One region of the Hydrogenophaga sp. H7 genome, then DNA from elsewhere that is predicted to be linked to it. Evidence: predicted binding sites of a transcription regulator. Region 1 holds the regulator's gene; each other region holds the start of a gene.

The links. The regulator sigma-54, encoded in region 1, starts transcription at its own class of promoters, with help from an activator protein. The targets are predictions, from matches to a motif close to TGGCANGNAANCTGCTTT.
Region 2: the regulator sigma-54 is predicted to act here: its motif matches at 1,959-1,976, upstream of BC358_RS09005 (ammonium transporter).
Region 3: the regulator sigma-54 is predicted to act here: its motif matches at 3,521-3,538, upstream of BC358_RS11455 (DUF2126 domain-containing protein).

Annotation. Positions count from the first base shown of each region.
Region 1 is NZ_MCIC01000020.1:171,188-178,855, reverse strand. It holds gene BC358_RS21565 (class I SAM-dependent RNA methyltransferase) at 1-1,131, opposite strand, end outside; gene BC358_RS21560 (RNA polymerase factor sigma-54) at 1,128-2,747, opposite strand; gene lptB (LPS export ABC transporter ATP-binding protein) at 2,760-3,509, opposite strand; gene lptA (lipopolysaccharide transport periplasmic protein LptA) at 3,545-4,144, opposite strand; gene BC358_RS21545 (thiol:disulfide interchange protein DsbA/DsbL) at 4,322-4,960, opposite strand; gene BC358_RS21540 (SPOR domain-containing protein) at 5,031-5,699, opposite strand; gene argS (arginine--tRNA ligase) at 5,714-7,387, opposite strand; gene BC358_RS21530 (PsiF family protein) at 7,503-7,668, shown strand, end outside.
Region 2 is NZ_MCIC01000012.1:519,655-527,322, reverse strand. It holds gene BC358_RS09015 (MFS transporter) at 1-226, opposite strand, end outside; gene BC358_RS09010 (EmrE family multidrug efflux SMR transporter) at 318-653, shown strand; gene BC358_RS09005 (ammonium transporter) at 676-1,878, opposite strand; gene BC358_RS09000 (DUF2867 domain-containing protein) at 2,007-2,522, opposite strand; gene BC358_RS08995 (hemerythrin domain-containing protein) at 2,550-3,059, opposite strand; gene BC358_RS08990 (HDOD domain-containing protein) at 3,107-4,246, opposite strand; gene argH (argininosuccinate lyase) at 4,352-5,785, opposite strand; gene BC358_RS08980 (histidine kinase) at 5,897-6,958, shown strand; gene BC358_RS08975 (LytTR family DNA-binding domain-containing protein) at 6,993-7,668, shown strand, end outside.
Region 3 is NZ_MCIC01000015.1:14,181-21,848, forward strand. It holds gene BC358_RS11455 (DUF2126 domain-containing protein) at 1-3,442, opposite strand, end outside; gene BC358_RS11460 (ComEC/Rec2 family competence protein) at 3,568-5,940, shown strand; gene BC358_RS11465 (circularly permuted type 2 ATP-grasp protein) at 5,986-7,425, shown strand; gene BC358_RS11470 (alpha-E domain-containing protein) at 7,438-7,668, shown strand, end outside.

The DNA.
Region 1 (7,668 bases):
GAAATCGCTGCCGTCGCTGCCATCGGCCATCTGGGCGCTCTCGCGGCCTAAGCCGGGCTCGGGAGCGGCCTTGGCACCCACGGTGAAGGTGCGGGGCGCACGCGCACCGCGTTCGGCCGCCCGCACCTGGGCGCTCTGCCCTGCCACCCCGGCAGCCGCAATGCGCTCGCCATAGGGCGGGTTCAGCAGCATCACGCCGGGCTTGTCGGTCGGCGGCATGCGCTGCAGCGCGTCACCGCCACGCAGCTCCATCGCGAAGGCCACACCCGCGCGTTCGGCGTTGCGCTGCGCGAAGTCGACCATGCGGAAGGCCACGTCACTGCCGAACACGATGGGCTTGCGCCCGGCCGGCCACTCGCGGCGCTGCTTCGCGGCCTCGTCCTTGAGGGCGTGCCAGACGTGTGGCTGGAACGGCAGCAGCTTCTCGAACGCGAAGCGGCGCTGCAGACCGGGAGCGACCCGCAGCGCGATCTGTGCCGCCTCGATCGCCACCGTGCCGCTGCCGCAGCAGGGGTCGTACAGCGGCACGATGTCGTCCAGCGATTCGGCTTCGGCACCGTTCCAGCCGGTGGCGGCGATCATGGCCGCGGCCAGCGTTTCCTTCAGCGGCGCGTCGCCCTTGTCCTCGCGCCAGCCGCGCTTGAACAGCGGCTCGCCCGAGGTGTCGATGTAGAGGCTCACCGTGTCGGTGGTCAGGTGGGCGTAGAGCCGCACGTCGGGCCAGGTGGTGTTGACGCTGGGGCGCTCGCCGCGCTTGTCGCGGAAGCGGTCGCAGACTGCGTCCTTGATCTTGAGCGCCGCGAAGTTCAGGCTCTTGAGCGGGCTGTGCTGCGCCGTGACCTCGACCTTGATCGTCTGCTGCGGCGTGAACCAGATTTCCCAGGCGACCTCGCTGGCGGCCGCGTACAGGTCGTTCTCGCTGCGGTAGCCACCGTGCCAGAGCTGCACCAGCACGCGCTGCGCGAGCCGGCAGTGCAGGTTGAGCTTGAGCGCGTCGCGCCAGGACGCCAGCAGCGCCACACCGGCGCGCGACTTCTGCACCGCGGTCTCGCCCGTGATGCGCGTGACTTCGGCGGCGAGGTAGTCCTCCACGCCGGCGGCGCAGGGGAGGAAAAGATTCAATTGGTTCAAAGCGCTTTTCTCAGGTTCGCCGGCGCGATGCGCAGCGCCTCGCGGTATTTCGCGACCGTGCGGCGCGCGCACTCGATGCCCTGCTCCTTGAGCAGGTCCGAGAGCTGGTTGTCGGACAGCGGCTTGGTCGGCTCTTCGGACGCGATGAACTGCTTGAGCAGGGCGCGCACCGCCGTGCTCGACGCATTGCCGCCGGTCTCGGTTCCCAGGCTGGAGCCGAAAAAGTACTTGAGCTCGTAGGTGCCGAACGGCGTGGCCATGTACTTGGCCGTGGTCACGCGGCTGATGGTCGACTCGTGCAGGCCCAGCTCGTCGGCGATCTCGCGCAGCACCAGCGGGCGCATGGCCAGTTCGCCGTGCATGAAGAAGTTGCGCTGGCGCTCGACGATGGCGCTGGAGACGCGCAGGATGGTGTCGAAGCGCTGCTGGATGTTCTTGATGAACCAGCGCGCTTCCTGCAGCCGCTGCTGCATGGCCGCGTGGCCCGCTTCGCCGCCGGCCTCGCGCCGCCCCCGCAGGGCGTTGGCATAGACGTCGTGCACGCGCAGGCGCGGCATCACCTCGGCGTTGAGCGAGACCTTGAAACCGCGACCGGCGCGGGTGACGATCACGTCGGGCACCACCACGTTGCGCTCGACGTCGACGAAGCGCCGGCCCGGCTTGGGCTCCAGGCGGGCGATCAGCGCCAGCGCGGCGCGCACGGTCTCGTCGTCGTGCCCGGTGGCCGCACACAGGCGCTTGATGTCGCGCTTGGCCATCAGCTCCAGCGGCTGCTCGCAGATCGCCAGCGCCGCGCGGGCGGAGGGCGTGTTGCGCAGCTCCATGATCTGCAGCCGCAGGCACTCGCCCAGGTCGCGCGCGCCCACGCCCGTGGGCTCCATCTGCTGCAGCCACTGCAGGGCCATGCCCAGGCGCTGCTCAATGGCCTCGACTTCGTCGAAGCGCGGCTCTTCGTCGGCCGGCCGGCCCGCGGTCAGGCGCCAGCAGGCGCGCGCCAGCTCGTGCAGGCTGTCCTCCAGATACCCGTCGTCGTTGAGCGACTCGATCAGGAAGTACAGCGCCGCGCTGTCCTCGTCCGACAGGCGCAGGCAGCGCGCCTGCTCGTGCAGCTGGTCCTGAAGGCTAACCGGCACACGGGCCAGGTCGGCGGCCGTGGCGGTGTCGTCGTCGTCACCGCCGGAACCGCTGTTGCGCGCGGGTGCATCGCCGCCCCATTCGCTGTCGTCGGGCGCCATCTCGACGGTGCCGTCGCCTTCCCAGCTTTCTTCGACCGGCGCGGCGCCGTCCAGCCGACTCTCGACCTCGTCGCTGGCGCTGTCTGCGCTGTCGGCCTGGGTGGTGCGGGTGTCCGGTTCGGCGCTGCGCAGCTCGACCACCGGCTGCGCCGCTTCTTCCAGCTGCTCGCCGGCGACCACCGGTGCGTCCGCGGTCTGCACGCCGAAATCTTCGCGATCGGCCACTTCCTCGCCCCGTTCCAGGAACGGGTTCTCGTCGAGCATCTGCTCGACTTCCTGAGCCATCTCCAACGTGGACAGCTGCAACAGGCGGATCGACTGCTGCAGTTGCGGCGTGAGCGCGAGGTGCTGCGACACCCGCAGCGACAGACCTTGCTTCATCGGCTCATTCCGTCACATGCGGAAGTTCTCGCCCAGGTAGACGCGGCGCACCTCGGCGTTTTCGATGATCTCGGCGGTGGTACCGCTGGCCAGCACATGACCGTCGCTGATGATGTAGGCGTGGTCGCAGATGCCCAGGGTTTCGCGCACGTTGTGGTCGGTGATCAGCACACCGATGCCGCGCGACTTGAGGAAACTGATGATGTGCTGGATCTCCAGCACCGCGATCGGGTCGATGCCGGCGAAGGGCTCGTCCAGCAGGATGAACCGCGGCCGGGTGGCCAGCGCGCGGGCGATCTCCACGCGACGGCGCTCACCGCCCGAGAGGGCGGGCGCGGGCGAATCGCGCAGGTGGTCGACGCGCAGCTCCTTGAGCAGCTCGTCCAGCCGGGCATCGATCTCGCGCGCGGACAGCGGCTGGCCGTTCGCGTCCTGCTGCAGCTCCAGCACGGCGCGCACGTTCTGCGCCACCGTGAGCTTGCGGAAGATCGAGGCTTCCTGCGGCAGGTAGCCCAGCCCCAGCCGGGCACGGCGGTGGATGGGCAGGGACTCGATGCGGTGACCGTCCAGCAGGATCTCGCCACCATCGGCCCGCAGCAGGCCGACGATCATGTAGAACGACGTGGTCTTGCCGGCGCCGTTGGGACCCAGCAGTCCCACCACCTCGCCCTTGTCCACCGACAGGGACACGTCCTTGACCACCTTGCGGCTGCCATAGGACTTCTTGAGTCCCCGGACCTCCAGACGGCTGTGCGACGGCATGCCGCCCGACGGACTGGCGCTGGCGACGGTCTCCGTCACTTCTTGGGCTCGGTGATCTTGCCGCTGGGACGCAGCGTGGCCGGATCGGTCGCCGGGGCGGCGGGGCCGTTCTTCTCCTCTTCCGGGATCGGCGTGAGCATGGCGCGCACGCGGCCGGTGGGGTTGGCAGCGGTCTTGCTGGTGTCCCCACCCTTGACCGTGAACACCTCGGTCAGGCTGTTGTAGAGGATCTCGCTGCCCACGCTCTGGTCGTTGAGCAGGGTGCCGCGGTAGCGGCGCAGCACCGCGCGACCGGTGAACAGCACCGTCTGCGCCTTGCTGTCGTATTCGATGCGATCACCCTCGCCCTCGATCCATTCGTCCACGCCTTCCCGCTTCTGGCGGAAGAAACCGGCCTTTTCGGGGGTGCCCAGCAGCAGACCGTACTGATTGCCTTGCGGGTCCTGGCGCACGTCCAGCTTGGCACCGCGCATCAGGATGGTGCCCTTGGTGATCACCACGTTGCCTGTGAACACGCTGGTCTGGCGTGTCTCTTCGTAGCGCAGCGCATCGGCCTCCACGTTCATGGGCTTGTCCTTGTCGGCCTTTTCGGCCAGCGCCAGCAGGGGCAGCATCAGGCCAATGACGGCCAACATCCGGGCGATGGAACGGGGGGTTGGTGCGTGTGGGTGCATGGCGTTTGAGGGCACAGATCTTGCATTCATTGTAGCGGCGCCCAGAGCGTTTCGCCGCTGCGCCGGCACATTGTGCCCGCCATGAAACCAGGAAGCCCGCACAGGGCGGGCTCCGAAGGGAAGAGGGTCAGAAACCGGTCAGCCTTTGCGGGCCTCGGCAATCAGCGAGTCCGCCACCAGCAGGGTGCGCGGCCCTTGTCCGCCCACATAGAACTTGCCGGCGATGCCCAGGGCGGGCGTGCCTTCCACCTGGTAGGCGTCCTGCAGACCAACGGCCTTCTCCGCCAGCTTGGCAGCCTGGCCATTGAAGATGCCCAGAAACTGCTCGCGGTTGACACCCTGTTTTTCGATCCAGGCGGTGATGGCGGGCGCGGTCGTCAGCGGCTGGCGCTCTTCGTGGATCGCCTTGAACACCTTGACGTGCAGCGTGTCCACCAGGTTCAAGGCCTCCAGCGTGAAGTACAGGCGCTGCATCGGCACGAAGTTCTGGTTGAAGGCCACCGGCATGCGGCGCACCGTCACATGGGCCGGTTTGCGCTTGATCCACTCATGAAAGACCGGTTCAAAGTTGTAGCAGTGGATGCAGCTGTACGCGAAGAACTCGACCACCTCGACCTGCCCCGCCGGGCTCTCGGTCGGCGCCGGCTTGGCCAGCCGCTGGAAATCGGTGCCTTCCTTGAAGGCCACGCGCTGGGCCAGGGCCGGCGACAGGGTCAGCCCGCTGGCGGTGGCGGCACCAGCCACCAGGAGGCTGCGCGAAAAATCTCGACGATGCATGGAATCGGACTCCTTGAAATGACCTGAATCAGGCTCCCGGGACAGCGAAAAGTTCCTCGGTACCGTGCAATCAGCGCTGCACCCGCACCAGCGCCGCTTCCACCCCGTTCACCTCCAGCTGTTCGCGCGTGGCCTCGGCCATGGCCTTCTGGCCAAATGGTCCCATGCGGACACGGAACACGGTGCGCCCCGCCTGCTCGCGTTCGGTGATGGTGGCGTCCATGCCCAGCATGGCCAGCCGTGCTTTCTGCGCCTGCGCCTCTTCGGGAGACTTGAATGCCCCCGCCTGCACGAAGTAGGAGAAGGGGTCGGCCCCCTGCGCAGCCGCGGGCTCCGACGCCCCTCCGGCCTTGGCCCTCATGAGGTCGCCCAGCGGATCGCTGTCCGGCTTGGTGGCCGCGTCAGCGGCTTTGGCGGCCGGCGCCTTGTCGGGCTCCGCCGCTGAGGCGTCCTTCGGTGCCGCGTCGCCGGCGGCCGGCGGGGTCGTTTCGACTGGAGCCGGCAGCGGCGGCGGCTTGTTCACCAACCCGGCGTTCGGGTTCCAGCCCTTGTTGCGTTCGGCCTCGGCCGCATCGTCGGCCGGCTTGCGGGTGACACCGCGGTCCACGAAGGGCACCGGCACGCGCGTCACATACACAGCCACCGAGAGCGCCAGGCCCAGGCCGACGAGCAGGCCAACCACGAAGCCGACCAGGGTGCCACCACGCTGAGCGCGGGCCTGCGGGAATGAAATGTTCATGGGAGGTGGGAGGTTCACATCTTCTGCGGGGCGCTCACGCCCAGCACGGCCAGGCCATTGTGCAACACCTGTGCCGTTGCCCGGACCAGCGCCAGACGGGCGCGTTTGACCGCTTCGTCGTCCACCAGGATGCGCTCGGCGTCGTAGTAGCTGTGGTAGGCCGCGGCCAGCTCGCGCAGGTAGAAGGTCACGTCGTGCGGCGCAAAGCCCTCGGCTGCCGCGGTCAGCATGGCCGGGTACTTGGCCAGCAGCAGCATCAGCGACTGCGCGGCCGGCGTATCCAGGGGCGACAGGTCGGCGCCGGCGAGCGAATCCACGTCACCGCCCCAGGCCGCCAGCACCGAGCAGATGCGCGCGTGGGCGTACTGCACGTAGTAGACCGGGTTGTCGTTGTTCTTCTGCACCGCCAGGTCGACATCGAAGGTGTATTCGGTGTCGGGCTTGCGGCTGAGCAGGAAGAAGCGCACCGCGTCCTTGCTGGTCCACTCGATCAGGTCGCGCAGGGTCACATAGCTGCCAGCGCGCTTGCTGATCTTGACCTCTTCGCCGTTGCGCACCACGCGCACCATGGTGTGCAGCACGTAGTCCGGGTAGCCCTGGGGGATGCCCACGCCCGCGGCCTGCAGGCCGGCGCGCACGCGCGCAATCGTCCCATGGTGGTCGGTGCCCTGGATGTTGATGACCTTGGTGAAGCCGCGCTCCCACTTGGCGATGTGGTAGGCCACGTCGGGCACGAAGTAGGTGTACGAACCGTCGCCCTTGCGCATGACGCGGTCCTTGTCGTCGCCGTACTCGGTGGACTTGAGCCACAGCGCGCCGTCCTGCTCGTAGGTCTTGCCGGCCTCGCGCAGCTTCTGCACCGTCGCGTCCACGCGGCCACTGGTGTAGAGGCTGGATTCGAGGTAGTAGTTGTCGAACTTCACCGCGAAGGCCTTGAGGTCCAGGTCCTGCTCGTGGCGCAGGTAGGCCACGGCGAACAGGCGGATGTCGTCCAGCGCCTCGGGGTCGCCGCTGGCGGTGAATTCGCGGTCGTCGGAATGCACCGTCGTCTTCGCCAGGTAGTCGTTGGCGATGTCCTGGATGTAGTCGCCGTTGTAGGCGGCCTCGGGCCATTCGGCATCACCGGGCTTGAAGCCCTTGATGCGCAGCTGCGTGCTGGTGGCCAGCGTCCCGATCTGCACGCCCGCGTCGTTGTAATAGAACTCGCGGTACACGTCCCAGCCCTGGGTTTCATACAGGCTGCAGATCGCGTCGCCCAGCGCGGCCTGGCGGCCGTGGCCCACGTGCAGCGGGCCGGTGGGGTTGGCCGAGACGAACTCCACCATCAGGCGCTGGCCGTTGGACGGCTGGACGCCGAAGGCCTCGCCGGCCTGCAGCACCTCGGTCACGATGGCCTGCTTGGCCGCGGGCTTGAGCCGCAGGTTCAGGAAGCCGGGCCCGGCGATCTCGATGTCGGCCACCCACTGCTGGTAGACGGGCAGCGCCATCAGCGCGGCCTTGAGCTGCTCGCCCAGCTGGCGCGGGTTGGCTTTCAGCGGTTTGGCCAGCTGCATGGCGGCCGTGACGGCGTAGTCGCCATGGGCGGCGACCTTGGGCGATTCGAAGGCGGCCTTGTCGCCGGCACCGGGCGAGAGCTGGTCCAGCGCCTGCGCGAGGCCGGCCAGCAGTTCCTGTTTGATCTTGAGCATAGGGACGGGATTTTAGGTTCGGGAAAGCCCTGCCCCCGGCTGTCAGACAGCCTTAAGACAAACGCGGGTATCGTTTCCGGGCCCGTTTCGGGCGCTTCACCCCACAAGGCACCACATGAAACAACTGCTGACCCTGCTCGCCCTGACCGGAACCCTCTCCCTGGCCCTCGCCCAGACGGCGGCTCCTGCGGCCGCACCCGCCGCCGCTGCGGCACCCGCTCCCGCCGCGGCACCGGCGGCGGCCCCTGCGGCCGACAAGAAGCCGACCGCCCAGCAGAACC
Region 2 (7,668 bases), on a different contig from region 1:
TCAGGAAACCGGCGACCAGGAAGCCGTAGATGTCGATGATCCACAGCAGCTGCGAGGCGCTGGGCGCCAGCGCCCGGCTGAGCGCCGGCACCGCGAGGTTGAGCACCGTCAGGTCCATGGCATAGACCAGACAGGGCAGGGCGATGGCGGCCAGCCCCCACCATTCGCGGGGGGTGGCTTTGGCGGGGGCGGTCGAGTCGTGTTCAGGCGGGCGATCCGGCGGCATGCGCCCACTCTATGGCAAGCGGGCGGCGGACCCTTGACGCGGGGCTTTGGTGGTTCCCGGCCGCGGATTACCCCCGGGGTAGATTCCCTTCATGAAAGCCGCCTACCTCTACCTCGGCGCGGCCATCGTCGCCGAGGTGATCGCCACCTCCCTGCTCAAGACCTCCCAAGGCTTCACCCGCCTCTGGCCCAGCGTGGCCACGGTGATCGGCTACGCCATCTCGTTCTACTGTCTGGCGCAGACCCTAGGCAGTGTGCCGACCGGCGTGGCCTACGCCATCTGGTCGGGCGTCGGCATCGTGCTGATCTCGCTGATCGCGTGGTGGGTGTTCGGCCAGACGCTGGATGCGCCCGCGCTGATCGGCATGGGCCTGATCGTTGCCGGCGTGGTGGTGATCAACCTGTTCTCGACGTCGGTGGCGCACTGAGCGCCACCGCCCCGGCCCGGGTTCACCAGCTGACTTCGCGGTCCGGCGTGGCGCTGATCTTGTGGATGCTCAGGTCGGCGCCGTCGTACTCCTCTTCCTGGTCCAGCCGCAGGCCCAGGGTGGCTTTCAGCAGGCCGTAGACCACCACCCCACCCAGCAGCGCCCAGGTCACGCCCATCGCGGTTCCGATCAGTTGCGCGCCGAAGCTGACGCCACCCAGACCTCCCAGCGCCTGTTGGCCGAAGATGCCGGCGGCGATGCCGCCCCAGGTGCCGCACAGGCCATGCAGCGGCCAGACGCCCAGCACGTCGTCGATCTTCCAGCGGTTCTGCGTGGCGGTGAACATCACCACGAACAGCAGGCCCGCCACGGCGCCGACCACCAGCGCGCCCAGCGGGTGCATCAGGTCAGAGCCCGCGCACACAGCCACCAGACCGGCCAGCGGGCCGTTGTGCACGAAGCCGGGGTCGTTCTTGCCGGCGATCAGCGCGGCCAGCGTGCCGCCGACCATGGCCATCAGCGAGTTGACCGCGACCAGACCCGAGATCTTGTCCAGTGTTTGCGCGCTCATCACGTTGAAGCCAAACCAGCCCACGCAAAGGATCCAGGCGCCGAGCGCCAGGAACGGAATGTTCGAGGGCGGGTGGGCCGAGATGCCGCCGTCCTTGCGGTAGCGGTTGGCGCGGGCGCCCAGGAAGACCACCGCCGGCAGGGCGATCCAGCCACCGACCGCGTGCACCACGATGGAGCCGGCGAAGTCATGGAACGTGGCGCCGGTGGCGGCCTCGATCCAGGCCTGCACGCCGAAGTGGCCGTTCCAGGCGATGCCTTCGAAGAACGGATAGAAAAATCCGACGATGACGGCCGTTGCAATCAGTTGCGGCCAGAATTTGGCACGTTCGGCAATGCCGCCGGAGATGATGGCGGGGATGGCGGCGGCAAAGGTCAGCAGGAAGAAGAACTTGACCAGGTTGTAGCCGTTCTTCTGGGCCAACGTTTCGGCGCCGATGAAGAAGTGCGTGCCGTAGGCGACGCCGTAGCCGACGACGAAGTAGGCGATGGTCGAGACCGAGAAGTCGACCAGGATCTTGACCAGGGCGTTGACCTGGTTCTTTTTCCGGACCGTGCCGAGTTCAAGAAAGGCGAAACCGGCGTGCATGGCCAGAACCATGATCCCGCCGAGCAGGATGAACAGGGCGTCGGCGCCCTGTTTGAGTGCGTCCATGAGGAATCTCCGTGCAGAAAGCGTTTTTTGGTGCGTGATTGGCGCCAAAACAGGATCTGCATGGCGAATCGCACCATGTCAAAGCAAAAAACGCACCAATGGAGAGGTTCTTCTGCAAGAGTGGTGCGTCATGCACCGATCGCGCGCAGCACCGACGGCGCGATCAGCTTGTGCATGGGCCTGACCGGCAGCATGTAGAGCCGTCCGAGCCGGTTCTTGGTGTGGACCACGGTGGTGACCGTCACACGCACGGGCTGTCCGGCTGGGCGGGCGCAATGCACCGAGACCACCACGTCCAGGTGCTTGTCGCGGTCACCCAGCAGCACCTCGTCGGGCGTGTTCTCGAACAGGGTGAAGATGCCCACGCGCTCGCCAGGCCGGTAGTCGGCGTCGGGGCGGGCGGGGTGGATGCCGGAGAGTTCGCCCAGGTTCTTCAGGCCCACCAGTTGCACCGCGCGGTTGCGCAGCGTCATGCAGGCATCGACCCAGCGCGGCGTCGCCCGGGCCGATTTCAGGAACTGGCCGAGGGCGCTGAGCGAGGGTTCGGCGGCGTCGATGGCCCAGGCATCGTGGAAGTCGGCGCCTTCCAGGCGCAGGGCGATGCGGCTGCCCGCGGGCGGGGCGACGGCGGTGGGTGTGTTCATCCACCCACTGTAGCCGCCCGGTGGCGGTCAGGAGCAGCTGACGCTGCCGCAGCCGCTCATGGTGGCCGGGCGCACCCGGCTGGGGTCGGCCAGGGTTTCGGTGCGGGAGTCGAAACCCACGTCCTTCATGTGCAGCGCCAGGCCGGCGTCCATGGTGGCGGCGTGCTGCGGGAACCACTCGACCAGCGCCTCGGCCAGGCGTGTGATGATTTCCTTGTCGTCTTTTTCGTAGTGCTCCACCACGGCGTGCAGCGTTTCCATGATGGTGGCGTGGTGGCCGGCGTGGCAGTTGTCGGGCGCGAAACCGGTGGCCACCATCCAGCGCTCTTCCTGGGCGAAGTGCTCCTTGGTGTGCTCGATGAACTCGAGGTAGAGCGGCAGTTGCTGGTCTTGCGGGGTGGCCAGCAGCCGGTTGAGCATCTCCACGAACTCTTCGTGGGTGTCGTCCATGCGGCCGTCGCCGGTCTGCAGCTGCGGGGTCCAGTCCAGCCCGGTGGTGGCCTGGGCGGGGGCTTCGGGGGTGGTGGTCGCTTCCATGGGACGTCACTGTAGCTGCAAACCACTGCCCGGGCGCTTGACCGGGGTCAAGCCTCGGCGGTGGCGCGGCCCATCATCTGGTCCAGCGCGGCCTGCAGTTCGGGCGCGGCCAGCGCCTGATCGAGCCGGGCCAGGGCGGGGTGGGCCAGGCTGGCGCGCAGGTGGTGGGTGTCGGCGGCAATGTCCAGCGCCGGGTCGTAGCCTTCGAGGCTGTCGAGCTCTCCCAGCGCAAAGTGCTCGCCCAGTCGGGCGCAGAGATAGCCCAGCGCAAACCGCGGTGCCCGGGCGCGGTCGGTGACCATGAAAGGCGTCGCCAGCTGGCGGCCGACGCCGCAGACCTCGTCGATCAGGCTCTCGGGAAGCTCCCAGGACTTCATCAGCAGGCTGCCGATTTCGCTGGCGTTCAGGCCCAGCAGTTCCTGCTCGGTGTGGGCGCGCTGCAACCGGTTCTGGTGGTGCCACGGCTCCAGGCGCGAGGCGGGAATCAGGGATGCGGCCGCCAGTTGCCCCACGAAGCTGAGCACGACCTGGGTGGAGAGGTTGCCCACATCGGGCAGGTTGAGCGCCTTGCCCAGCCGCACGCAGAGTTCGCTGGCGATGGCGCTGGCCTGCCAGATGGCGTCGAAGCAGCGCTGCGCCTCGGCCAGCTTGGGCTTGAAGGCCTCGGCCAGCATGTACTGCAGGCAGATGCTGCGCACGGTGTTCATGCCCAGGAAGGTCACCGCATGGCCGATGTTGGTCACGGGGGTGCGCAGCCCGTACATCGGCGAGTTCACCGTTGAAAGCACCTTGGCGGCGATCAGCGGCTCGCCCATCACCAGTTCGCTGAGTTCGGCGGAACCGGCCTTGGCCACGAAATCCGGCGACAGCAGCTTCTGCATCGAACGCGGGGGGCGCGGGATGCCGCGGAAGGCGGCCAGCAGGGCGTCGCGGCGTGCGGGGTCGATGTCCTGTTCCCGCAGCCAGCGGAATCCAGCGAGTTCCGCCGGCATGGCTTCGGCCGGCGGCAGGGTGGTTTCACGGACGGCGGGCGAGGGTGTCGGGGCGGCGGCGCGCAGCGCGGGGGCATTGCTGTGCTGTGCAGCGATGGGTCGTGCGGGCGCCGCTTTCACCGGTGGGCGGCGGAAGAACCACCAGGCCAGGGCCAGCGCCAGCACACCGGCCATCCAGTACATGAGCAGGGACAAGACAACCTCCGTTCAGGGATGAGTGTCCGTGGGCCACGGACTTTTTCACCCCCGTAGATCGGCATCTGTGCGCCAGTCTTGAGGGAACTGGCCGGCTGACCGCTGTCAGGCGAGGCGGGTGCGGTGGCGCGCGATCTGCGCCTTGACTTGGGCAGGCGCGGTGCCGCCCAGGGTGTTGCGGGCGTTCAGGCTGCCGCGCAGGCTGAGGCACTCGTACACGTCTTTTTCGATCGACGCGTTGAAACCCTGCAGCACGGCCAGCGGCAGTTCGGACAGGTCGCAGTTGTGGCTGGTGGCGGCCTTGACGGCGTGGGCCACGGTTTCGTGCGCATCTCGGAAGGGCAGGCCCTTCTTGACCAGGTAGTCGGCCAGGTCGGTCGCGGTGGCATAGCCCTTGTTGGCGGCGGCCTCCATGGCGGCGGCGTTGACGGTGATGCCGCCTTCTTTCTGCCCCGTGGCCGGGTTCAGCTGACCACCCACCATCTCGCAGAAGATGCGCAGCGTGTCCTTGAGCGTGTCGACGGTGTCGAACAGCGGCTCCTTGTCTTCCTGGTTGTCCTTGTTGTAGGCCAGTGGCTGGCCCTTCATCAGGGTGATCAGGCCCATCAGGTGGCCGACCACGCGGCCGGTCTTGCCGCGGGCCAGTTCGGGCACGTCCGGGTTTTTCTTCTGCGGCATGATCGACGAGCCGGTGGTGAAGCGGTCGGCGATCTTCACGAAGCCGAAGTTCTGGCTCATCCAGAGGATCAGCTCTTCCGAGAAGCGGCTGATGTGCACCATGCACAGGCTGGCCGCCGCAGTAAATTCAATCGCAAAGTCGCGGTCGCTCACGCCGTCCAGGCTGTTCTGGCAGACGCCCTCCATGCCCAGCGTCTTCGCGACGCGCTCGCGGTCGAGCGGGTAGGTGGTGCCGGCCAGCGCGGCGCTGCCCAGCGGCAGGCGGTTGGTGCGGCGGCGCACGTCGGCCATGCGCTCGGCATCGCGGCTGAACATTTCCACGTAGGCCAGCAGGTGGTGCGCAAAGCTCACCGGCTGCGCCACCTGCAGGTGGGTGAAGCCCGGCAGGATCACCTCCACATTCTTCTCCGCCACATCCACCAGCGCGACCTGAAGTTCTTTCAGCAGATCCGAAATCAGGTCGATCTCGTCGCGCAGCCACAGGCGCACGTCGGTGGCCACCTGGTCGTTGCGGCTGCGGCCGGTGTGCAGGCGCTTGCCGGCGTCGCCCACCAGCTGGGTCAGGCGCGCCTCGATGTTCAGGTGCACGTCTTCCAGGTCGAGCTTCCACTCGAAGGTGCCGGCCTCGATCTCCGAGCGGATCTGCGCCATGCCGCGCTGGATGTCGGCCAGGTCGCTGGCGGCGATGATGTTCTGCGCCGCCAGCATCTCGGCGTGGGCCAGGCTGCCGGTGATGTCGGCCAGCCAGAGGCGCTTGTCGAAGAACACGCTGGCGGTGTAGCGCTTGACCAGCTCGCTCATGGGCTCCGAGAATAGGGCGGACCAGGCTTCGGATTTCTTGTCGAGTTGGTTGGTGGACATGGTGGTGCCAGCGGCGAGAGAAAGGATCGGAGGGCGGCGCGTGCGCCTGGAGGAATGGCCCCGGGCGCTGTGGACCATGCGGTCTGACGGCGACAACCTATAGTGCGAGCCATGCGGGACTCCCGAATTTTATCGAGCTTCCAGGACTTGTCGTCGACCATGGGCACGCTGCCGCTGTCGCAGATGCCCGAGCACCGGCGCGACCTCGAACTGGTGTACGACACCTGTCAGCTGGGCGTGGTGCTGCGCGTGGTGCTGTTCGTGCAGGCGATTGCCTGGGTGGCGGCGCTGTACGGAGCTCAGAGCGTGGTGGGCTGGCTGGAGACGCTGGCGGTACTGACAGCGGCCACGCTGCCCTCGGTGCTGATCTGGCTGCTGGTGACCTGCGCGCTCAAGCGCCAGCTGGCGCGCCTGCCCATGCCGGCCCAATGGGCGGCGGGCATCGGTCTGGGCGCCGTGTCGGCGATCTATGGTTGCGGCATGCTGGTCTGGGCCGGTCTGGTGTCACCGGCCCCCTGGCTGGCCAGCGCCGCCAGCGGCGCGCTGGTCGCGACCGTGGTCGTGGCGGGCCTGGTCTGGCGTCTGCGGGCCAAGGCCCCGGCCGGCACCACGGCGCGCCTGGCCGAACTGCAGGCGCGCATCCGCCCGCACTTTCTCTTCAACACGCTCAACAGCGCGATCGCGCTGGTGCGCGCCGAGCCCGCCAAGGCAGAGGCCCTGCTGGAAGACCTGAGCGAGCTGTTCCGCCACGCCCTGGCCGATTCGCAGGAGGCGGTGCCGCTGTCGCAGGAGCTGGCGCTGGCCGAGCACTACCTGGCGATCGAGCAGGTGCGCTTTGGCGAGCGCCTGCGGCTGGAGTGGAACCTCGACCCGAAAGCCGCCGGCGCGAAGCTGCCACCGCTGATCCTGCAGCCGCTGGTCGAGAATGCAGTCAAGCACGGTGTCGAACCGAGTCCGACCGGCGCCACCGTGCGCATCACCACCAAGCGCCGCGGTGGCATGGTGGTCATCAAGGTGACGAACACCGTGCCCGCCGGCAGTGGCCCACCGGGGCACGGTCTGGCCCAGGACAATGTGCGTCAGCGGCTGGCGCTGCTGCACGATGTCGAGGGCCGGTTCCAGTCGGCGCTGGTGAATGGCGTGTACCAGGTTCGACTCGAAATACCGATATAAGACAGTCTGGACGCAGGGATCAACGGAGCGTGACATGGCACTCAAGGTACTGATCGTGGACGACGAAGCGCTGGCGCGGTCGCGGTTGCGCACGCTGCTGGGCGACTGCACCGATCCGCGCGCCGAGGTGATCGGCGAGGCCGGCAACGCGGTGCAGGCGATGGACCAGATCCAGCGTGGGCCCTGCGACCTGCTGCTGCTGGACATCCACATGCCCGGTGTGGATGGCATGGCGCTGGCGGAGAACCTGCGTTCGATGGCCGCACCGCCCCGGGTGGTGTTCGTGACCGCGCACGCCGAACACGCGGTGCATGCCTTCGAGCTGGAGGCGGTCGACTACCTGACCAAGCCGGTGCGCCTGGAACGCCTGCAGCAGGCCCTGCAGAAGGTGCAGCGGCTGATGACGGCGGAGCCGTCGGAGGTGGGCGGGGGAACCGAGAGCCTGCTGATCCAGGAGCGGGGCCGCAGCGAGCGGGTGGCGCTGTCGGAGGTGATCTACCTGAAGGCCGAGCTGAAGTACATCACCGTGCGCACGGCTGAGAAGGAGCACATCTACGACGGCGCGCTGAGCGATCTGGAGCAGAAGTACGCCCACCTGTTCGTGCGCGTGCACCGCAACGCGCTGGTGGCGCGGCGCTGTGTGCGGGCGGTGGAGAAGCACAACGATCCGGTCGAGGGCGAGGGCTGGACCGTGCGCCTCGATGGCTGCG
Region 3 (7,668 bases), on a different contig from region 1:
GGCCCATCTGGAAGAAGCGCGAGAGGCGCCGGCTTTCGGCCTCGTAGGCGTTGATCGGGAAGCTGTCGTAGTTGCGGCCGCCCGGGTGGGCGACGTGGTACTGGCAGCCGCCGAGCGACTTGTGCATCCAGGTGTCGACGATGTCGAAGGTCAGCGGCGCGTGCACGCCGATCGACGGGTGCAGCGCCGACGGCGGGTTCCAGGCCTTGTAGCGCACACCGGCCACGTGTTCGCCCGCGGTGCCGGTGGGCTGCAGGGGCAGGGCGCGGCCGTTGCAGGTGATCACGTAGCGGCTGTCGTTGTAGCCGCTGAGGCGCACCTCGATGCGCTCCAGCGACGAGTCCACATAGCGCACCGTGCCGCCGGGTGCGCCTTCTTCACCCATCACGTGCCAGGGCTCCAGCGCGTTGCGCAGCGTGAGTTCGATGCCGCGCGCGGCCACCTGGCCCACCAGCGGGAAACGGAACTCGAAGTGCGGCTCGAACCAGGCCATGTCGAAGCGGTAGCCCACCCCGGCCAGATCGGCCAGCACGTCCTCGAAGTCCATGCGGATGAAGGTCGGCAGCAGGAAGCGGTCGTGCAGCTCGGTGCCCCAGCGGGTGAGCTGGCCGCGCCAGGGCTGCTGCCAGAAGCGCGCGATGAGGGCGCGCAGCAGCAGCTGCTGGGCGATGCTCATGCGGGCGTGCGGCGGCATTTCGAAGGCCCGCAGTTCCAGCAGGCCCAGGCGGCCGGTGGACGAGTCGGGCGAGTAGAGCTTGTCGATGCAGAACTCGCTGCGGTGGGTGTTGCCGGTGACGTCGATCAGGATGTTGCGCAGCGTGCGGTCCACCAGCCAGGGCGGCATGTCCTGGCCGAAGCGCTGTCGGTTCTGTTCGATCTGGTTGAGCGCGATCTCCAGCTCGTACAGCTGGTCGTTGCGCGCCTCGTCCACGCGCGGCGCCTGGCTGGTCGGGCCGATGAACAGGCCGCTGAACAGGTAGGACAGCGAGGGGTGGTTGTGCCAGTAGGCGACCAGGCTGCCCAGCAGCTCGGGCTTGCGCAGGAAGGGCGAGTCCGATGGCGTGGCGCCGCCGAGCACGAAGTGGTTGCCGCCACCGGTGCCCGTGTGGCGGCCGTCGGTCATGAACTTCTCGGCGCACAGGCGCGTCTGGTGCGCCGCCTCGTAGAGGAACTCGGTGCGCTCGACCAGTTCGGCGAAGCTGCTGCTGGGGTGGATGTTGACCTCGATCACACCGGGGTCGGGCGTGACCTGCAGCATCGTCAGGCGCGGGTCGCGCGGCGGCGGGTAGCCTTCGAGCACGATCTTCACGCCAAGGCGCTCGGCTGTGTCCTCGACCGCGGAGAGCAGGTCGAGGTAGTCCTCCAGCCGTTGCATCGGTGGCATGAACACGTAGAGGTGCTGGACCTTGCCGCCGCTGGCCTTCTCGGCTTTGGGGCCGTTGGCGCGCTGCGGGTCGCGCGCCTCCACCACCAGCGCGGTGCGGGTCAGCCAGGCGGCCGATTCGCCGCGCCGCGGCAAGCGGGACGAGAGCTGCTGCGCCGGCGAAGAGGCCGGGTGCGGCTGGCCGCGGCGCAGGCCGAGTGCCTCGGTTTCGTTGCCCGGCCCCTGTTCGTCGAACCAGTCGGTGCCCTGCAGCGAGACGGTGCCGCCTTCGGCGAAACCGCCACCCACGGTGTGCGGGTGCACCTGGTGGCGCAGCGCCGCGCCAGAGGGCAGAGGGTCGCGCGCGCTGTGCGGGTCCTGCTCGATGTGGTAGGGGTAGTCGCCCATCGACACCCAGGGCAGCGAATCCAGCGGCAGCCGGTAGCCCATGGGCGAATCGCCTGGGATCAGGTACATGCGCTCGTCGCGGAAGAACCAGGGGCCGGTGGACCAGACCGTGCCGCTGACCCGGTGGAAGCTGCTCTTTCCGTTGTTCGAGAGCGGGCCGTGGCCCGAGGCCTGCAGCGGCAGCACGTAGCCCACGGTGGCGTCCAGACCCTGGCCGAACACACGGCGCAGGCGCTGGCGCTCCAGTTCGTCGTCGAGCTTGCTGTCAAACGGGTCGACGTTCACCGGCAGGCGCCGCTCGCGCCACAGGTAGTACCAGGTGTCCTCGTAACCGGGGGTGATGTATTGCGTGGACAGGCCCAGCCGGCGCGCCAGCGCCTGCGTGAAGCGCTGCGCGTCGTCGGCGCTGTAGTGGGCCTCGTCGCGCTCGTCGGCCAGCAGGGCGGGGTTGGTCCAGCAGGGTTCGCCGTCTGCGCGCCAGAACACCGACAGCGCCCAGCGCGGCAGTTGTTCGCCCGGGTACCACTTGCCCTGGCCCATGTGCACGAAGCCACCGTCGCCGTAGCGCTCGCGCAGGCGGCCCAGCAGCTCGGTGGCGTAGCCGCGCTTGGTGGGGCCCAGCGCGTCGGTGTTCCATTCGGCGGCGTCGCGGTCGCTCACGGCCACGTAGGTGGGCTCACCGCCCTGGGTCAGTCGCACGTCGCCCCTCACCAGATCGGCGTCGACCTGCTCACCCAGCTTCAGCACCTCGGCCCACTGGTCTTCGGTGTAGGGCTTGGTCACGCGCGGCGATTCGTAGATGCGGGTGACGGCCATGTGGTGGCTGAACTCGACCTCGCATTTGTCCACGCCGCCCTCGACCGGCGCGGCGCTGGAGGGCTGCGGCGTGCAGGCCAGCGGGATGTGGCCTTCGCCGGCCAGCAGGCCCGAGGTCGGGTCCAGGCCGATCCAGCCGGCGCCGGGCAGGAACACCTCGCACCAGGCGTGCAGGTCGGTGAAGTCCTGCTCGGGGCCGCTGGGGCCGTCGATGGCCTTCACGTCGGGGGTCAGCTGGATCAGGTAGCCCGAGACGAAGCGCGCCGCCAGACCCAGGTGGCGCAGCAGCTGCACCAGCAGCCAGCCCGAGTCGCGGCAGGAGCCGCTCTTGAGCGTGAGCGTCTCTTCGGGCGTCTGCACGCCCGGCTCCATGCGGATGGTGTAGCCGATGTCCTTCCAGAGCTTCTGGTTGATGCCGACCAGGAAGTCGATGGTGCGCTGCTCGCTGCGGTCGACCTGCTCCAGATAGCCCTTGAGCAGGGGCGTCATCGGTGCGGTGGCCAGGTAGGGGGCCAGTTCCTGCTTCTGAGCCTCGTCGTAGGTGAACGGAAACTTCTCGGCGCGCGGTTCGAGGAAGAAGTCGAACGGGTTGTAGACCGCCATCTCGACCACCAGGTCGATCGTGACCTTGAACTCGGTGGTGGGCTCGGGAAAGACCAGGCGCGCCTGGTAGTTGGCGAACGGGTCCTGCTGCCAGTTGATGAAGTGGCCCGCCGGTTCGATCTTCTGCGAGTACGACAGCACCTTGGTGCGGCTGTGCGGCGCCGGGCGCAGGCGGACCACCTGCGGGCCGAGCTTGACCAGGCGGTCGTACCGATAATGGGTGATGTGGCTCAGGGCGACATGGATGGCCATGCTGGGGTCACTTTCAACAGGGAGTCACAAACAATGAAAACGCTGCCAGGGCGGGTTGCCGCGCGCGTTCGACACAACCAAGCAAGTCCCGCGCCACGGCGCACGGCTGTCCGGCGGATCGCCTGATGCACCCGCTGTGGGCGGTGCTGCCCGGTGCTGTGCTGGGCGTGGCCCTGCAACTGCTGCAGGCCCGGCTGTGGCCGGTGGCGGGGTACGCGGGGCTGCTGGCGGCGGCGCTCTTGCTGGCCGGCGTTGCTGCACGGGTCGGGGCCAGGCGACGTGCCGGGCTTGCGCTGGGCGCCGCCCTGCTGGCGGGTGCGCTCGCGGCAGCCGGAGCAACGGGCCTGCGCGCTGCGCGCCACCAGGCGCAGGCGCTGGCCACCGGTCTGGAAGGCGTGAACCTGGTGGTCACCGGGCAGGTGGCCACCATGCCCCAGCGCGGCGCCGACAACGACCGCTTCGAGTTCACCGTCGAATCGGCGACGCGGGACGGCCAGGCGGTGGACCTGCCGCCACGGTTGCTGATCAGCGACTTCCGGGGTCGGGGGGCGGGACGCACCTGGCGCGCGGGCGACGCCTGGCGGCTGACGGTGCGTCTCAAGCGTCCGCACGGTGCCTCCAACCCCCATGGCTTCGACCGCGAGCGCTGGCTCTGGGAGCAGGGCATCGGCGCCACCGGCTACCTGCGCGATGGCCCGCGCGACCCGGCGCCGCTGTTCCTCGGGACCAGCGGCAGCCACCCGGTCGAAGCGGCGCGCCAGTGGGTGGCGGACCGCATCGCTGCGCGTGTGCAGGACCCGCGCAGCGCCGGTGTGCTGGCGGCGCTGGTGGTGGGCGACCAGGCGGCGATCGAGCGCAGCGACTGGACCCTGTTTCGCGACACGGGTGTGGCTCATCTGATGAGCATCTCCGGTCTTCATGTCACCGTGTTTGCGTGGCTGGCCACGGCGTGCATCGGCTGGGGCTGGCGGCGCTGGGCCCATGCGTGGCCGGGGGTGCTGCTGGCGGTGCCGGCACCGCGGGCGGCGGCCTGGGGTGGTGTGGCGGCCGCGGCGGCCTACGCGCTGTTTTCGGGCTGGGGCGTGCCGGCGCAACGAACGGTTCTGATGCTGGCGCTGGTGGTGGGGCTGCGGCAGGGCGTGCGCCAGTGGCCCTGGCCCCTGGTCTGGCTGCTGGCGATGGTGGCGGTGCTGGCGTTGGACCCCTGGGCGCTGGTGCAGCCGGGGTTCTGGCTCAGCTTTGTGGCGGTGGGCATCCTGTTCGCCTCGGGATCGCGGCAGAAGGCGGGGCCGGTGCGCCGCCTGCTGCGCGAGCAGGCGGTCGTCACGGTGGCGCTGGCGCCGCTGGGGGTGCTGCTGTTCGGGCAGCTGTCGCTGGCGGGGCTGGTGGCCAACCTGCTGGCCATTCCCTGGGTGACGGGTGTGGTCACGCCGCTGGCCATGCTGGGCGTGATCGTGCCGCCGCTGTGGGATCTGGCGGCGTGGGCCGTTCAGGGGCTGGTGGTGTGTCTGGAGTGGCTGGGCGGCTGGCGCTGGGCCACGCTGTTTCAGCCCATCCCGCCCCTGCCGCTGGCGCTGTGTGGAGTGGCCGGCGGGCTGCTGCTGGTGCTGCGCCTGCCCTGGTCCCTGCGCTCGGCTGGTCTGGTGCTGCTGACGCCGATGCTGGCCTGGTCGCCCGCCCGGCCCAAGGCAGGCGAGTTCGAGGTGCTGGCGGTCGACGTGGGGCAGGGCAGCGCGGTGCTGGTGCGCACCGCCGGCCACAGCCTGCTCTACGACACCGGTCCGCGCTACGGCCCCGGCAGCGACGCTGGCGACCGGGTGGTGGTGCCGCTGCTGCGCGCGCTGGGCGAGGCGCCCGACATGGTGGTGGTGAGCCACCGCGACAGCGACCACTCGGGTGGTTCGGGCGCGGTGCACGCGGCCTGGCCAAGGGCGCGCTGGCTGTCCTCTTCCGGCGAGGGTGAGCGCTGCCTGGCCGGTCAGCGCTGGCACTGGGACGGGGTGGACTTTGAACTGCTGCACCCGTCGCCCGAACATTTCGATGCCGCCGGCCAGGGACGGCTGCCGAGCAACGCCATGTCCTGCGTGCTGCGCGTGGGCAATGGCCGGCGCTGGGCCTGGCTCAGCGGCGATCTGGATGCCGAGCGCGAAACCCGGCTGGCGCTGGCGCAACCGCAGTTGCGGGCCGACCTGCTGCTGGCACCGCACCACGGCAGTGCCTCGTCCAGCAGCCCGGTGCTGCTCAACACCCTGCGGCCTTCGGTGGCGCTGGTCCAGTCGGGCTACCGCAACCGGTTCGGGCACCCGGCACCGGTGGTCCGGGACCGCTACGACGCGCGGGGCATGCGGTGGGTGGCATCGCCCCAATGTGGTGCGGCTCTGTGGCGCAGCGATGAGCCCTTGAGCGTGCATTGCCACCGGGATGCCGTGCGCCGCTACTGGCACCATCCGGGTGCGCCTGTGGCGGACGAGGGCGATGAGGCGGACCCCGGCGGGTGACCACTGGCCCGCTCCTTGCTATGCTGGGTGCAGGAGAAAAAGCCCATGAGCCGACCGATGTTTGACGAAATGAACGCCTCGCCCACCGAGGTGCGGGCCCACTACCTGAACTACGCACGGTGGCTGGCACAACAACCCGAGGAGGTCATGGCATCGCGCCGCGAGGAGGCGGAAATGATCTTCCGTCGCGTCGGCATCACCTTCGCGGTCTATGGCGCCAAGGACGAGGACGGCGCCGGCACCGAGCGCCTGATCCCCTTCGACCTCATCCCGCGCATCATTCCCGCCCACGAGTGGAAGAGCATGCAGGCCGGGCTGGTGCAGCGCGTGACCGCGCTCAACCGCTTCATCCACGACGTCTACCACGACCAGGAGATCATCAAGGCGGGCCACATCCCGGCCGACCAGATCTTCCAGAACGCGCAGTTCCGCCCCGAGATGATGGGCGTGCAGGTGCCCAGCCAGATCTACTCGCACATCGCGGGCGTCGACATCGTGCGGGCACCGAATGCGCAAGGCGAGGGCGAGTACTACGTGCTCGAAGACAACCTGCGCGTGCCCAGCGGCGTGAGCTACATGCTGGAAGACCGCAAGATGATGATGCGGCTGTTCCCCGACCTGTTCGGCCAGAACCGCGTGGCGCCGGTCGCGCACTACCCCGACCTGCTGCTGGAGACCCTGCGCGCGGTCAGCCCCGCCACCACCGCCGAGCCCACGGTGGTGGTGCTCACGCCCGGCATGTACAACAGCGCCTACTTCGAGCATGCGTTCCTGGCGCAGCAGATGGGCGTGGAGCTGGTCGAAGGCCAGGACCTGTTCGTCAAGGACAACTTCGTCTACATGCGCACCACCAAGGGCCCCAGGCGCGTGGACGTGATCTACCGCCGCGTGGACGACGACTTCCTCGACCCGCTGGTGTTCCGCCCGACCTCCACACTGGGTTGCGCCGGTCTTCTCGGCGTCTACCGCAGCGGCAACGTGACCATCTGCAACGCGGTGGGCACCGGCATCGCCGATGACAAGTCCATCTACCCCTACGTGCCCAAGATGATCGAGTTCTATCTGGGCGAAAAACCAATCCTGAACAACGTGCCGACCTTCATGGGCCGCAACCCCGACGACCTGAAGTACATGCTCGACCACATGCACGAACTGGTGGTCAAGGAAGTGCACGGCGCGGGCGGCTACGGCATGCTGGTCGGCCCCGCTGCGACCAAAGCCGAGGTGGACGAGTTCCGCGCCGTGGTCAGGGCCAAGCCCGACGGCTACATCGCGCAGCCCACGCTCAGCCTCTCGACCTGCCCGACCTATGTGGACAGCGGCATCGCCCCGCGCCACATCGACCTGCGGCCCTTCGTGCTCAGTGGCAAGGAGGTGCAGATGGTGCCCGGTGGCCTGACGCGCGTGGCGCTGAAAGAAGGTTCGCTGGTGGTGAATTCGTCGCAGGGCGGCGGCACCAAGGACACCTGGATTCTGGAAAACTGAGAAAGACACGACATGCTTTCGCGTACCGCCGACCACCTTTTCTGGATGTCCCGCTACACCGAGCGGGCTGAGAACACCGCGCGCATGCTCGATGTGAACTACCAGACCTCGCTGCTGCCGCAGTCCGCCGCGGTGGCGCAGGTGGGCTGGCAGGGCCTGCTGTCGATCAGCGAGCTCATGCCCAGCTACACCGCCAAGTACGGCCATGACATCACGCCGCGCAACGTCATGGACTTCATGGTG